Regions from separate parts of the Streptomyces sp. NPDC048419 genome, predicted to be linked through region 1. Evidence: riboswitches for the same ligand, from Rfam matches in the RefSeq annotation. Region 1 holds a riboswitch; the other holds the start of a gene.

Region 1 (7,539 bases):
GCTCACGGACGGCCTCGACGCCCACCTGATCGTCGACCGCAAAACCTTCCGCCTCGACATCACCCTCACCGCAGCCCCCGGCGACGTGCTCGCACTACTCGGCCCCAACGGCGCAGGCAAAACCACAGCCCTCCGAGCCCTCGCAGGCCTGGTCCCCCTGACAGACGGCCACCTCCACCTGGACGGCGCGGAGCTGAACTGCACACCCCCCGAGAACCGCCCCGTAGGCGTCGTCTTCCAGGACTACCTCCTCTTCCCCCACCTCACCGCCCTCGACAACGTCGCCTTCGGCCCCCGCTGCCAGGGCGCGACGAAGGCGGAGTCCCGCGCCCAGGCAGCCGAGTGGCTCAAGCGGATGGACCTCACGGAACACGCCACCGCCAAGCCCCGCCGCCTCTCCGGCGGCCAGGCGCAACGCGTCGCCCTGGCCCGCGCCCTCGCCACCCACCCCCGGCTGCTGCTCCTCGACGAGCCCCTCGCCGCCCTGGACGCCCGTACCCGTCTCGACGTACGGGCCCAACTCCGCCGCCATCTGGCCGAGTTCGAGGCGGTCGCGGTCCTGGTCACGCACGACCCGCTGGACGCGATGGTGCTGGCGGACCGCCTGGTGGTCGTCGAGCACGGCGGCGTCGTCCAGGAGGGCACCCCGTCCGACATCGCCCGTCACCCCCGTACCGACTACATCGCCCAGCTGGTCGGCCTCAACCTCTACAAGGGGCAGGCCGACGGCCACACCGTCCGCCTCGACGCCGGCCCGGCCATCACCACCACCGAGGACCTTTCCGGTGAGGTCTTCGTCGCGTTCCCGCCGAGCGCCGTCACCCTCTTCCGGGACCCGCCCACCGGCTCCAGCGCCCGCAACCACTGGCGGTGCGAGGTAGCAGGCCTCGAGACCCACGGCGACCAGATCCGTGCCGACCTCACGGGCGAACTCCCCCTCGCCGCCGATCTCACCACGGCCGCCGCGGCCGAGCTCGACCTGCATCAGGGCGCACCGGTCTGGGCGACGGTCAAGGCGGCGCAGACGCACGCCTACCCGGCCTGACCTCTCTCGCGCATTACGGTCGGGGCCATGACCCTGAGCATCCGCAACCAGCTCCCCGGCACGGTCACCGCCATCACCCCGGGCGAGGCCATGGCCACCGTGAAGGTCCGTCTCGACGGCGGGCAGGAGATCACGGCGGCCATCACCCGGGAAGCCGTGAACGACCTCGGCCTCACCGAGGGTTCCGCCGTGCGCACCCTGGTGAAGTCCACCGAGATCGCCCTCTCCACCGCCCCCGTCGAGGGCCTCTCCATCCGCAACCAGCTGCCCGGCGCGGTCACCGCCGTCACCTCCGGGCAGGCCATGACCACGGTGAAGGTCTCCGTCGAGGGAGGCGAACTGACCGCCGCGATCACCACGGACGCGGCCACGGACATCGGTCTCACCACCGGCTCCACGGTCGTGGCAGTGATCAAGTCGACCGAGGTCTCGCTGGCGACCGTGTGACGCGGAAGGGCCCCGCCGAAGCGGGGCCCTTCACGTCGCAGCTCGTGATGACTACCGGTCTCAGTCCTCGTACGCGTCCAGCGGCGGGCAGGAACAGACCAGGTTGCGGTCGCCGAAGGCCTGGTCGATCCGGCGCACCGGCGGCCAGTACTTGTCGGCGGCGGACACCCCGGCCGGGAAGACGGCCTCCTCGCGGGTGTACGCGTGCTCCCACTCCGCACCGAGCGCGGCGGCGGTGTGCGGGGCGTTCCGCAGCGGGTTGTCGTCGGCCGGCCATTCGGCCGCCCCGACCTTCTCGATCTCCGCCCGGATGGCGATCATCGCCTCGCAGAACCGGTCCAGCTCGATGAGGTCCTCGGACTCGGTCGGCTCGATCATCAGCGTGCCGGCCACCGGGAACGACATCGTCGGCGCGTGGAAGCCGTAGTCGATCAGCCGCTTGGCGACGTCGTCGACGCTCACGCCGGTCGCCTTGGTCAGCGGCCGCAGGTCGATGATGCACTCGTGCGCGACCAGCCCGCCGGGGCCGGTGTAGAGCACGGGGAAGTGCGGCTCGAGCCGCTTGGCGACGTAGTTGGCGGACAGCACGGCGACCTGCGTGGCCCGCTTCAGGCCCTCGCCGCCCATGAGCCGGACGTACGCCCACGAGATCGGCAGGATGCCGGCGCTGCCCCACGGGGCGGCCGAGATCGGTCCGACACCCGTCTCCGGACCGGCCGCCGGCTGCATCGGGTGGTTCGGCAGATACGGCGCCAGGTGCGCCCGTACGCCGACCGGGCCGACGCCGGGACCCCCGCCGCCGTGCGGGATGCAGAAGGTCTTGTGCAGGTTGAGGTGCGAGACGTCGCCGCCGAAGTGGCCCGGCTTGGCGAGCCCCACCAGCGCGTTGAGGTTGGCGCCGTCGACGTAGACCTGACCGCCGGCCTCGTGCACCTGGGCGCAGATGTCGGCGACGTGCTCCTCGAACACACCGTGCGTCGACGGGTACGTGATCATCAGCACGGACAGCTCGTCGCGGTGCTGCTCGATCTTCGCCCGCAGGTCCTCGACGTCAATCTCGCCGTCCTCGGCGGTCTTCACGACGACGACCTTCATGCCGGCCATGACGGCGCTGGCGGCATTGGTGCCGTGCGCCGAGGAGGGGATGAGGCACACGGTCCGCTGCTCGTCACCGTTGGCCCGGTGGTAGCCGCGCACCGCGAGGAGACCCGCCAGCTCACCCTGCGACCCGGCGTTGGGCTGCAGCGACACCTTGTCGTACCCGGTGACCTCGGCGAGACGTTCCTCCAGCTCGCGGATGAGCGTGAGGTAGCCGCCGGCCTGCTCGGCGGGCGCGAAGGGGTGCAGCTGCCCGAACTCGGGCCAGGTGACCGGCTCCATCTCCGTGGTCGCGTTGAGCTTCATGGTGCAGGAGCCCAGCGGGATCATGCCGCGGTCGAGCGCGTAGTCGCGGTCCGCCAGCCGGCGCAGGTAGCGCAGCATCGCGGTCTCGGAGCGGTTCTGGTGGAAGACGGGGTGGGTCAGGACGGCGTCGCTGCGCAGCAGGCCCTGCGGGACCGCCTCCTCGGCGGCCGCGTCCAGCGCCTCGATGTCGGCCTCGATCCCGAACGCGGCCCACACGGCGGCCACTTGAGCGCGCTTGGTGGTCTCGTCGCAGGCGATCGACACCTGGTCGGCGTCGACGAGGCGCAGGTTCACGCCGTTCTCCCGCGCGGCGCCCACGACCTCGGCGGCACGGCCCGGCACCCGCACCGTGAGCGTGTCGAAGTAGGAGCCGTGCACGATCTCGACACCGCCGGCCCGCAGCCCTTCGGCGAGGATCGTGGCGTAGCGGTGGGTGCGCTGCGCGATGGCCCGCAGACCCTCAGGCCCGTGGTAGACGGCGTACATTCCGGCCATGACGGCGAGCAGCACCTGCGCGGTGCAGATGTTGCTGGTGGCCTTCTCGCGCCGGATGTGCTGCTCACGGGTCTGCAGCGCGAGCCGGTAGGCCTTGTGGCCGTCGGCGTCCACGGACACGCCCACGAGCCGCCCGGGCAGGCTGCGCGCGAACTTCTCACGCACCGCCATGTAGCCGGCGTGCGGCCCGCCGAAGCCCATCGGCACACCGAAGCGCTGCGTCGTGCCGACGGCGATGTCCGCACCGAGCTCACCCGGGGACTTCAGCAGCGTCAGCGCGAGCAGGTCGGCGGCGACGGTGACGAGCGCGCCCAGCTCGTGCGCCTGGTCGATCAGCGGCTTGATGTCGCGTACGACACCGGAGGCGCCCGGGTACTGCACCAGCACGCCGTTGATCTCCCGCCCGGCGACCTCGGCCGGGATGCCGTCGGCGAGGTCGGCGACCACGATCTCCACACCGGCCGGTTCGGCACGGGTCTCGATCACGGCGATGGTCTGCGGCAGCACGTCCGCGTCGACCAGGAACAGGCCCTTCTTGTTCTTGCCCATGCGCCGGGACAGCGCCACGGCCTCGGCGGCGGCCGTGCCCTCGTCGAGCAGCGAGGCACCGGAGGTGGGCAGGCCGGTGAGGTCGGCGACCATGGTCTGGAAGTTCAGCAGCGCCTCGAGCCGACCCTGCGAGATCTCCGGCTGGTACGGCGTGTAGGCCGTGTACCAGGCCGGGTTCTCCATGACGTTGCGCAGGATCACCGGCGGCGTGAACGTGCCGTAGTACCCGAGCCCGATCATGGAGTCGAGCACCTGGTTGCGGTCGGCGAGCGAGCGCAGCTCGGCCAGCACCTCGGCCTCGGTGCGCGCGCCCGGCAGCTCCAGGGCGTCGGCGTTCTTGATCACATCCGGGACCGCGGCGGCCGTGAGCTCGTCCAGCGAGCCGTAGCCGACCTGCGCGAGCATCTTGGCCCGGGCCTCGTGATCGGGGCCGATGTGACGCTGTTCGAAGGGAATGCCCTTCTCCAGCTCGGTGAGCGGAATGCGATGCGGGGTCATTTGCGGAGGCCTCCTGGTCGACACGACCTTCGAGGGGCACCACTGCACGGGTACCCGGACGGCCTCCCCCTCTGTCATCTCAACCTGAGAGTTTCACCAGGTCGCCCGAGAGCGCCCGGTTTTCACCGTCGGTGAGAGCGGAAGCCGTCGACACCCGCCCTGCTTTCCAGAGTGACCTCGTCCGCGCGGTACGTGTGCCTGAGAGATTCCGGGGAGGATTTGCTCCTTCGGCGCCTCCGATGATGTCTGGAGGACTCTCCCGCACGGGGTCAGCAGCCGCTGTCAGCCTACCAGCGTGCACACAGACCGATCCTCCGAGTGGCCACCTCGCCCGTTGTGCTCTTTTGTAGTGCTTAGGGATGAGTTGCGACCAAGTGGAGGGACCGTGCAGACCGAGATCGATCCGCGCAACCTGATCGGCCGCAAGGCGTTCGACCGCAATGGCACCAAGCTCGGCACCATCGACGAGGTCTACCTCGACGACGCGACCGGCGTGCCGGAGTGGGCGGCCATACGCACCGGCCTTTTCTCCCGGGACGCCTTCGTCCCCCTGGCACCCAGCGAACTGGTCGAAGGCACCCTGCAGGTCCCCTTCGACCGGACCCTGATCAAGGACGCCCCGGACTTCGGTGTCGGCCGTCACCTCTCCCCCGAACAGGAGCTCCAGCTCTACCACCACTACGGTCTCGACAGCGCAACACCTCCCTCCGCCCCGGACCGCTCCTTCGGCAAGCTCGCGGGCACGGGGGACACCGACGCCTAGGACACCTCGGCAAAGGTGGTGCCCGGTCCCTGCGCCACCAACGGCAGCGGTTCCGCCGGCTCGAGGTCGGGGTCGTCGGTCCGGAACGTCCGCACCCGTCCCGGCTCCGAATCAGGCGTCTCGAACCGCACCGTGACCCGCCCCAGGCCGCTGCCCTGCACCCACCCGTGCCCGAACTCGCCGTGCCGCACATCGCGCCCCGAGGGCCAGCGCCGCTCGGCGGGCGTCGGCTCCACCCGCACAGGTTCGTCCGCCGCCTCCTCCACCGGCGCGGCCGCCCCCTCCCCCGCCGCCTGCGCGAACAGATCCTCCTGCGTGTAGTCCGCGAGCCCGCTGACCCCGACCCCGAGCAGCCGTACCCCGCCCGTGGTGTCCACCGTGTCCAGCAGCCGCGCCGCCGCCTCCCGCACCACCCCCGGATCGTCCGTGGGACCCCGCAGCGTCTCGGAGCGGGTCAGCGTCGAGAAGTCGTAGCGCCGCACCTTGAGCACGATCGTCCGCCCCGAGAGCCCGGCCTCGCGCAACCGCCGCACACACCGGTCGGCCAGCCGCTGCACCTCGAGCCCGACCCGGAGCCGGTCGTGGATGTCCACGTCGTAGGTGTCCTCGACCGACACCGACTTGGTCTCCCGCTCGGCGACCACCGGCCGGTCGTCGTGCGCCAGCGCCATGGCGTACAGCGCGTGCCCATGGGCCTTGCCCAGCAGCCGTACGAGCTCGTCCTCGCCGGCTTCGGCGATCTCGTCGACGGTGCTGATCCCGGCCCGTCTCAGATGGTCCCCCGTCGCCGGCCCCACGCCCGGCAGCGTCCGCACCGACATAGGGCCGAGCAGCGCCCGCTCGGTCCCCGGCTCGATCAGCACCAGACCGTCCGGCTTGGCCTCCTCGGAGGCGATCTTCGCGACCATCTTCGACGCGGCCAGCCCCACGGATCCGGTGAGCCCCGTCCCGGTCCGTATGTCCCCGCGCAGCTTCTCCCCCACCAGCCGCGCCGAGGCGTCGTCCCAGGCCGCCTCCCCGGCCTCCAGATCCACGAAGGCCTCGTCCAGACTGAGCGGCTCCACCAACGGCGACAGCGAGTGCAGCAACGCCATCACCTGCTCGCTGATCGCCTTGTAGACACCGAAGCGTGGCACCAGATAGGCGGCGTTCGGCGCGAGCCGCCGGGCCTGCGCCATGGGCATCGCGGACCGCACCCCGAAGACCCGCGCCTCGTACGAGGCCGTCGCGACCACCCCGCGCGGCCCCAGCCCGCCCACGATCACGGCTTTTCCACGCAGACTCGGCTTGGATGCCTGCTCCACCGAGGCGTAGAAGGCATCCATGTCGAGATGCAGGATCGTGGCCGCGTTTCTCACATGTCCGATGCTGCCCTACGCCACTGACAATGCCGCCCTACGACCGCCCGGGCGCCCTGCGACGCCACGGGGAAACGCGGTCAGACGGCCCGGTTGCGCCGCCGCGCCAGCTCGTCCGCCGGATTGTGCCCGACCAGGGTCTCGCCGGTGTCGACCCGCTCGCCGTGCAGCTGCGAGAGCGCGCTCTCGACGTCCCGCCACACCACGCCGACGGCGATCCCGAAGATGCCCTGGCCGCCCTGGAGCAGCGCGTGCACCTCGTCGGGAGAGGTGCACTCGTAGACCGTGGCACCGTCGCTCATCAGCGTCATCCGCTCCAGGTCCCGGAATCCGCGCTCACGCAGATGCTGCACCGCGGTACGGATGTTCTGCAGGGACACGCCCGTGTCCAGGAACCGTTTGACGATCTTCAGGACGACGACGTCCCGGAAGCTGTACAGGCGCTGTGTCCCCGACCCGTAGGCGGGCCGCACGCTCGGCTCGACGAGCCCGGTGCGGGCCCAGTAGTCCAGTTGCCGGTAGGTGATGCCGGCGGCCGCGCAGGCCGTCGGCCCGCGGTAGCCGATCTCCTCGGACGCCGCCTCCGTGCCGCTCGGCACGGCCGCCGGTCGCTGCGGAGCGTGATCGGCCGCGCCACCGTGCTGGGGATACCCCCCGCCCGAGCGGAGCCGAGAGCCAGGGGGAGGGTACGGACCGCTCTCCCCCGGACTGCGTCCAGGGGCTCCCCCAGCCGTACCGTCGCCGCTACTTCTCACGCCGACCTCCGTCCTTGACCTGCCCCCTCGACGGTAGGCAGCCACCAGGGGTGCGTCAACGACCGCCACACTCGGCACGCCGAGTGATAATCACCCTGCGAGTGGTTTCCCGCACCCAACCGCGGGGAAAGGCTAGCCGAATGCCTTCGGGGAGAGCCGTAGGACGCTCCCTCCCGCCACCGGCACTTGACTGGCAGATGTCGGCATTTGGGCCGTCTCCGGCCA
Region 2 (7,539 bases), on a different contig from region 1:
CTGATGACCGAGTCGACCCAGCCGCCGAAGAAGCCGGCCAGGATGCCCAGGACCGTGCCGAGCACGACGGCGACGATCGCGGACAGGAAGCCGACGAGGAGCGAGATCCGCGCGCCGTAGAGGACGCGGGCGAAGATGTCGCGGCCGTTGACCGGCTCGACACCCAGCAGGTGATCGCCGCTGATGCCGCCCAGGGAGCCCTTGGGCGTACCGAACAGCGGGTCGATCAGGCTCTCGTGGTAGGCGTCGGGGTCCTGCCCGACCAGGTTCGCGAGCCAGGGAGCCAGCACGGCGATCACGATCAGGGCGAGCACGACGACGCCGCCCGCGAGTGCGAGCTTGTCCCGCTTGAGCCGCTCCCAGGCGATCCGGCCCAAGGACCGGCCCTGAACAGCCTTTTCACCGGCAGTGGCAACCGCCGCTTCCTCGGCCGCGCTCGGGGCCGCTTCCGCGGTCGGCTCGTGGATTGGTGCCGTCATCTGGCAGGGACCCCTCTCAACCGGCGGTAGCCGGCCCGCACTTGCCGCTGTAGCGGCGTGATCAGTCCGTCGTACATGGGGGCGAACCCCTCTGGAGCGGGAGTCTTCAACGCTTTGGCGATCTGTTGCCAGACTTGGCAGTGAAAGGATGCGTAAACGTGATGCGGTCAGGTGGGTTCCGTTATCCGGACGGCAGATCACGGCCGCCGGACACGGTCCATTTCGGACATCTAAGGAAATTTCAGGTTCTTCCGGCGCTATCTACGCGCGCAGATCACGTTGGGGTCCGACACGGGCCCAGGAGTCGTCTCAGTATCCGCCATGCACCGGTGGGTAGCCGTAGCCGCCCGCCGGAGCCTGCGCCGGAGCCGCCGCGTGGGCCTCGCGATCGTAGAAGGGGCGGGCGCTCGCGCGCATCCAGAGGGCCACGGGGTCGTACTCGTCGGACATCGCCACCGTCGACACCGGCAGCCCGTCCGGGACGGCGCCGATCGACTGCTGCATCATCGCCCGTACCGAGTCCACGGCGGGCGGGCTCGTGTCGTACACGTCCAGCCCGATGGCGAGGTACGGCGCACCGAGCGCCGGCTGCACCCACGCACGGCGCAGCGAGCGGACGGCCGGGGTGCGGTGGGCGTTCTGCGCGAGCAGGGCGTAGAACTGCGGGATCTCCAGAGCGGGTTCCGTCAGGCGCAGCGGGCCCGCGGCCTGGCGCTCCAGGCCGGTGGCGATGCGGCGCAGGTCCAGCCAGGGGATGCCGACCCCGCCGCCCGGGGCGTGCGGGTTGAGCCAGAGGCCGAAGTGGTCGGGGTACAGGGTGCGGGCGACGTCCAGACCGTCGACCACCTCGTACGACCTGTTCCAGCCACTGGCCGAGAGCTCCTGGGCGGAGGTGACGCACGGCGCGTAGCCGTAGCCCTCGACCTCCATGTTTCCGTACTGGGCGTCAGGGGAGCCCGCCTGGCCGTGCCACAGGAGCATCCAGACCTGGCCGGAGCCCGGGGTCGCGAGTGCGCGAAGGAGTGCCTCGTAGGCGTCGTAGCGCCCTGGCGTCACCTGGCGCAGCATCTGCTCGACGCTGCCGCTGAGGCTCGCGCTCACGTGTCGTACCGCCCCTTCGAAGAATGCCCCGCGTTCTTGCTGACAGCTTAAGCGCCCGGTGGCCCGGGACCGGTTGTCTCTTCGGCGAGCGCGCCACCGGCGGCGGCTAGAGGTGATCCCTCGTATAGAAAGGGCGTACCTGCTCGCGCATCCAGTTCGCCACCGGGTCGTCCGTGACGTCCAGGAGCACGAGGTTGACCGGCCACGGGACCGGGACCCCGGTCACGGCCCGCTCCAGCGCCTGGAGGGGAAGCGCCCTCAGGTCGCCCTCCCGGTGGGAGAGTTCGACGCCGACGAACATCACAGGGTCCGCGGTCTCCACGGCCGCGAGGCACCGGCGGGCCGAGACGACCACGCCGGTCGCCGCGAACTCGGCGGAGGCGGCGGCCAGGAAGTCGACCGGATCGTCCTGCCAGTCCGGCTCGTAGAGGCGGACGCGGGCGCCGGTGGCCGGGCCGTCCAGCGGCGTGCGGCCCACCCGGCACAGTTCGGCGACGGCGGCCGGCGGGAGCGGTACGCCGACCACGCCGTCCGGGTTGATCGCCAGACCGACCTGCGGGGGCAGGCCGCGGGCGAACTCGACCGCCGGGGCGATCGTGTAGGACATGTGGGCTCCGACCACGTGCCGGAACTGCTCCTCGGAGCTGAAGACCGGGACGTAGGCCTGGCCCTCGATCTCCAGTGAGGGCAGGTCCAGGGGGCCGCTGTGCGGTCCGCCGCCGCTCGGCAGCGGCACCCAGAGGAAGCTGCGGCCGAGCACCTCGATGATTCGGCCGCCCGCGGAGGGTATGCCGAGGGAGGCCGACAGCACCTCCTCCAGCTCGTTGCCGGGCCATCCGCCGTGCGGATGGGGGTGCGCCTGCATGGGAAAGTCCGCGGGAAGATCCGCTGGGAAGTCCATCTGTGTCCGACCGCCTGCTGAGAACCACTGCTGTTGAGAACCAGTGCCTTCGAGAACCGCTGCTTTCGAGAGCCACTGCTGAGGCTGGAAAGGCTAGCGGGTGGGAGGGGCGAGGGCCCGGCCCTCATCAGGGTCGGCCCGTGAAGCCGATCCTGCGCAGCACGTCCGCCGCGTCCCGGTCCAGGAGCACCGCCGAGCCCACGCCCTCGGGCAGGTCACCGCGCTCGGCGGAGCGGATCAGCCGGGCGGCCGCCGTGCGGTGCCGCAGGAAGGCGTAGCGGGAGACGCCTCGGCCGCGCTCGCGCTGGCCCCGGAGGGCGGTGCCCGGAGTGACGTCCAGGAGCAGCAGGTGCAGGGTGCCGCCGCGGCGTCGGGCCGCGCGGGCCAGCCAGCCGCGCACCCAGGCCTGCGTGCCGCAGTCGTGCACGACGGCGCCCTCGCCGCCGCGCAGGGCCTGGCGCAGGCCGGTGTAGTGCGCGAGGCGGACCAGGGGGCGGTAGAGCGCGTACGGCAGGAGGCGGGGCAGGCGGGCGGCCCAGCGGTCGCGGGTGTCCTGGGAGTCGATGCGGACACCCCGCACCGCGCGCTCCATCAGCGTGGACTTGCCGCTGCCGGGCAGGCCGGTGATCACCACGAGGTCCTGCGGGCCGAAGAGCAGGGCGTGCGGGCTGCGCCCCGAGCGGTCGCGCAGGTCGCGGACCACAGGAGCCCGGCCCCCGCATGCCTCGCGGGCCGGAGCCGCGGCCTGCTTCGGCAGCGTGACAGCCGAGGTCGTGGCGTACGCCGTGGGCCTGTTCACCGTGATCGTCCTCCCCTGGGCCGGGTGCGGATTCCCTGCCCGTCGAGTGTAAAGAGAAGGTAATGCGCGGTGCCTCGTGTTTTCGTGATCGCTCTGCCACAAGCCGGTCACAAAGGGGAGGGGCGGATGCGGACCTGCCCCCCGTGGAGAAGGCGTGCAATGATGTGCGCGCCAACTGCATACCGGCCGCTTGAATCCGCGCGGGAGAGTCCCCAGACCGCTGGGGCGCCGAAGGAGCAAGTTCCTCCCTTGAATCTCTCAGGCCCCGTTACCGCGCGGGCGAGGCACATCTGAAAAGCGGGCCGCTGCGTCAGTGGCTCCACCCAAGGTGCAAACCCCGATCGCCTGCCGCGATCAGGGCGAACCTCTCAGGTTCCGATGACAGATGGGGAGGAACAACCATCTGTCATGACTTGGGAGACGGACCGATGAGCAGTACCGAACCGCGCCGTACCGCGCTCGATGCGCTGCATCGCTCGCTCGGCGCGACGATGACCGACTTCGCCGGCTGGGACATGCCCCTGCGCTACGGCTCCGAGCGCGACGAGCACCTCGCGGTGCGCACTCGGGCCGGCCTCTTCGACCTCTCGCACATGGGCGAGATCACGGTCACCGGCCCGCAGGCCGCCGCCCTGCTCAACTTCGCCCTGGTCGGCAACCTCGCCTCCGTGGGCCTCGGCCGCGCCCGCTACACCATGATCTGCCGGGCCGACGGCGGCATCCTGGACGACCTGATCGTCTACCGGCTCGGCGAGACCGAGTACATGGTCGTGGCCAACGCCTCCAACGCCCAGGTCGTGCTGGACGCCCTGACCGAGCGGGCCGCGGGCTTCGACGCCGAGGTGCGCGACGACCGGGACGCCTACGCGCTGCTCGCCGTGCAGGGCCCCGAGTCGCCCGGGATCCTCAAGTCCCTGACCGACGCCGACCTCGACGGCCTCAAGTACTACGCGGGCCTGCCCGGCACCGTCGCCGGCGTCCCCGCGCTGATCGCGCGCACCGGCTACACCGGCGAGGACGGCTTCGAGCTGTTCGTGAAGCCGGAGCACGCCGTCGAGCTGTGGCAGGCGCTCACCAAGGCCGGCGAGGGCGCCGGCCTGGTCCCCTGCGGGCTGTCCTGCCGGGACACCCTGCGCCTGGAGGCGGGCATGCCGCTGTACGGGCACGAGCTGTCGACCTCCCTCACCCCCTTCGACGCCGGGCTCGGCCGGGTGGTGAAGTTCGAGAAGGAGGGCGACTTCGTGGGGCGTGCCGCCCTGCAGGAGGCTGCCGCCCGCGCGCAGGAGAACCCGCCGCGCGTCCTGGTCGGTCTGGTCGCCGAGGGCCGCCGGGTCCCGCGCTCCGGGTACCCGGTCGTCGCCGGCGGCGCGGTGGTCGGCGAGGTCACCTCCGGCGCCCCCTCCCCCACGCTGGGCAGGCCGATCGCGATGGCGTACGTCGACGCGGCGCACGCGGCGCCCGGCACGTCCGGCGTCGGCGTGGACATCCGGGGCAGCCACGAACCGTACGAGGTCGTGGCACTGCCGTTCTACAAGCGCCAGAAGTAGACACTGGACGGGTGCGACCGGGTCCACGGACGTGACCCTGCGCACATCTCCCTGTTCACACACGCATTCAGCAGTCCCCCATTTCCCAGCACCTCCGCGCATACAGGAGAATTCAGGCCATGAGCAACCCGCAGCAGCTGCGCTACAGCAAGGAGCACGAGTGGCTGTCGGCCGCCGAGGACGGCGTCTCGACGGTCGGCATCACCGAGTTCGCGGCGAACGCGCTCGGCGACGTCGTCTACGCACAGCTTCCCGAGGTCGGCTCCGCGGTGACCGCGGGCGAGACCTGCGGCGAGCTGGAGTCGACCAAGTCGGTCAGCGACCTGTACTCCCCCGTCACCGGTGAGATCACCGAGATCAACGAGGACGTCGTCAACGACCCGTCCCTGGTGAACTCGGCCCCCTTCGAGGGCGGCTGGCTGTTCAAGGTCCGGCTCACCGACGAGCCGTCCGACCTGCTCTCCGCCGACGAGTACACCGCCCAGAACGCCGGCTGAGGAGCCGTAGACGCATGTCTGTCCTGAACACGTCCCTGCATGAGCTGGACCCGGAGATCGCCGCGGCGGTCGACGCCGAGCTGGTGCGCCAGCAGTCGACCCTGGAGATGATCGCCTCCGAGAACTTCGCGCCGCTGGCGGTGATGGAGGCCCAGGGCTCGGTCCTGACCAACAAGTACGCCGAGGGCTACCCGGGCCGGCGCTACTACGGCGGCTGCGAGCACGTCGATGTCGCCGAGCAGATCGCCATCGACCGGGTCAAGGACCTCTTCGGCGCCGAGTACGCCAACGTCCAGCCGCACTCGGGCGCCTCCGCCAACCAGGCCGCGCTGTTCGCGCTGGCCCGGCCCGGCGACACCATCCTCGGGCTGGACCTCGCGCACGGCGGGCACCTGACCCACGGGATGCGGCTGAACTTCTCCGGCAAGCAGTTCCACGTGGTCGCCTACCACGTGGACCCGGCCAGCGGGCTGGTGGACATGGCCGAGCTGGAGAGGCTGGCCAAGGAGCACCGCCCGAAGGTGATCATCGCGGGCTGGTCGGCCTACCCGCGCCAGCTGGACTTCGCCGCGTTCCGCCGGATCGCCGACGAGGTCGGCGCCTACCTGTGGGTGGACATGGCGCACTTCGCCGGTCTGGTCGCGGCCGGGCTGCACCCCAACCCGGTCGAGCACGCCGATGTGGTCACCTCCACCACGCACAAGACGCTGGGCGGGCCGCGCGGCGGCATCATCCTGGCCAGGAAGGACTTCGCGAAGAAGCTCAACTCCTCGGTCTTCCCCGGCTTCCAGGGCGGCCCGCTGGAGCATGTGATCGCCGCGAAGGCGGTGTCCTTCAAGGTGGCGGCGAGCCAGGAGTTCGCGGAGCGGCAGCGGCGTACGGTGGAGGGTGCGCGCATCCTGGCCGAGCGGCTGACCGCCGCGGACGCGCGGGCGGCCGGGGTGAACGTGCTCTCCGGTGGCACCGACGTGCATCTGATCCTGGTCGACCTGCGCGAGAGCGAGCTGGACGGGCAGCAGGCCGAGGACCGGCTGCACGAGGTGGGGATCACGGTCAACCGCAACGCGGTGCCCGACGACCCGCGTCCGCCGATGGTGACCTCCGGGCTGCGGATCGGTACCCCGGCGCTGGCCACCCGCGGCTTCGGCGCGCAGGACTTCGCCGAGGTCGCGGACGTGATCGCCGAGACGCTGAAGGCGCCGTCCCCCTTCACCGAGGCCGACGCCCAGGCACTCAGGGCCAGGGTCGAAGCCCTCGCCGACAAGCACCCGCTCTACCCGGGTCTGAACAAGTAGTTCCGTGGTGGGGGCACCCGAGGACGTGTGCCCCCACCCTCTCAGGAGGATTTTCCGTGGCCATCTCGGTGTTCGATCTGTTCTCGATCGGCATAGGCCCGTCCAGTTCCCACACGGTGGGCCCGATGCGCGCGGCCCGCATGTTCGCCCGCAGACTACGCAACGAGGAGCTGCTGGGCTCGGTCGCCTCGGTGCGCTCCGAGCTGTACGGCTCCCTGGGCGCGACCGGCCACGGCCACGGCACCCCCAAGGCGGTGCTCCTCGGTCTGGAGGGCGCCTCGCCGCGCACGGTGGATGTGGAGACGGCCGACGACCGCATCGCGCAGATCAAGGCGGAGCGGCGTATCCGGCTGCTCGGTGAGCACGAGATCCCGTTCTCCTTCGACGACGACCTCAAGCTGCACCGCCGCAAGGCACTTCCGTACCACGCCAACGGCATGACGCTGTGGGCGTACGACGCGGACGGCACGGAGCTGCTGTCCAAGACGTACTACTCGGTCGGCGGCGGCTTCGTCGTCGACGAGGACGCGGTCGGCGCGGACCGCATCAAGCTCGACGACACCGTGCTGAAGTACCAGTTCCGCACAGGCGACGAACTGCTGCGCCTGACCAAGGAGACCGGCCTGTCGATCTCCGCGCTGATGCTGGAGAACGAGCGCGCCTGGCGCACCGAGGACGAGATCCGCACCGGACTGCTGGAGATCTGGCGGGTCATGCAGGCATGCGTCGCGAGCGGCATCTCCCGCGAGGGCATCCTGCCGGGCGGTCTTAAGGTACGGCGCCGTGCCGCCGTCTCCGCGCGCCAACTCCGCGCCGAGGGCGACCCGTTGGCGCACGCGATGGAGTGGATCACGCTCTATGCGATGGCGGTGAACGAGGAGAACGCGGCGGGCGGCCGGGTCGTCACCGCACCCACGAAC

The links. Region 1 has a riboswitch for glycine ahead of gcvP (aminomethyl-transferring glycine dehydrogenase). Riboswitches for the same ligand answer to the same signal wherever they lie in the genome.
Region 2: another riboswitch for glycine. It lies ahead of gcvT (glycine cleavage system aminomethyltransferase GcvT); the one in region 1 lies ahead of gcvP (aminomethyl-transferring glycine dehydrogenase).

What each region holds. Positions count from the first base shown of each region.
Region 1 covers NZ_JBICXT010000010.1:283,812-291,350, forward strand. The annotation lists gene ACGFYN_RS22730 (ABC transporter ATP-binding protein) at 1-1,045, shown strand, start outside; gene ACGFYN_RS22735 (molybdopterin-binding protein) at 1,073-1,492, shown strand; gene gcvP (aminomethyl-transferring glycine dehydrogenase) at 1,553-4,438, opposite strand; glycine riboswitch at 4,615-4,710, opposite strand; partial or broken gene ACGFYN_RS22745 (PRC-barrel domain-containing protein) at 4,824-5,195, shown strand; partial or broken gene ACGFYN_RS22750 (DNA polymerase IV) at 5,117-6,559, opposite strand; gene ACGFYN_RS22755 (MerR family transcriptional regulator) at 6,640-7,314, opposite strand.
Region 2 covers NZ_JBICXT010000007.1:35,033-42,571, reverse strand. The annotation lists gene ACGFYN_RS17095 (ABC transporter permease) at 1-479, opposite strand, end outside; gene ACGFYN_RS17090 (enhanced serine sensitivity protein SseB C-terminal domain-containing protein) at 789-1,547, opposite strand; gene ACGFYN_RS17085 (enhanced serine sensitivity protein SseB) at 1,687-2,481, opposite strand; gene ACGFYN_RS17080 (AAA family ATPase) at 2,609-3,286, opposite strand; glycine riboswitch at 3,472-3,564, shown strand; gene gcvT (glycine cleavage system aminomethyltransferase GcvT) at 3,709-4,827, shown strand; gene gcvH (glycine cleavage system protein GcvH) at 4,947-5,324, shown strand; gene glyA (serine hydroxymethyltransferase) at 5,339-6,619, shown strand; gene ACGFYN_RS17060 (L-serine ammonia-lyase) at 6,676-7,539, shown strand, end outside.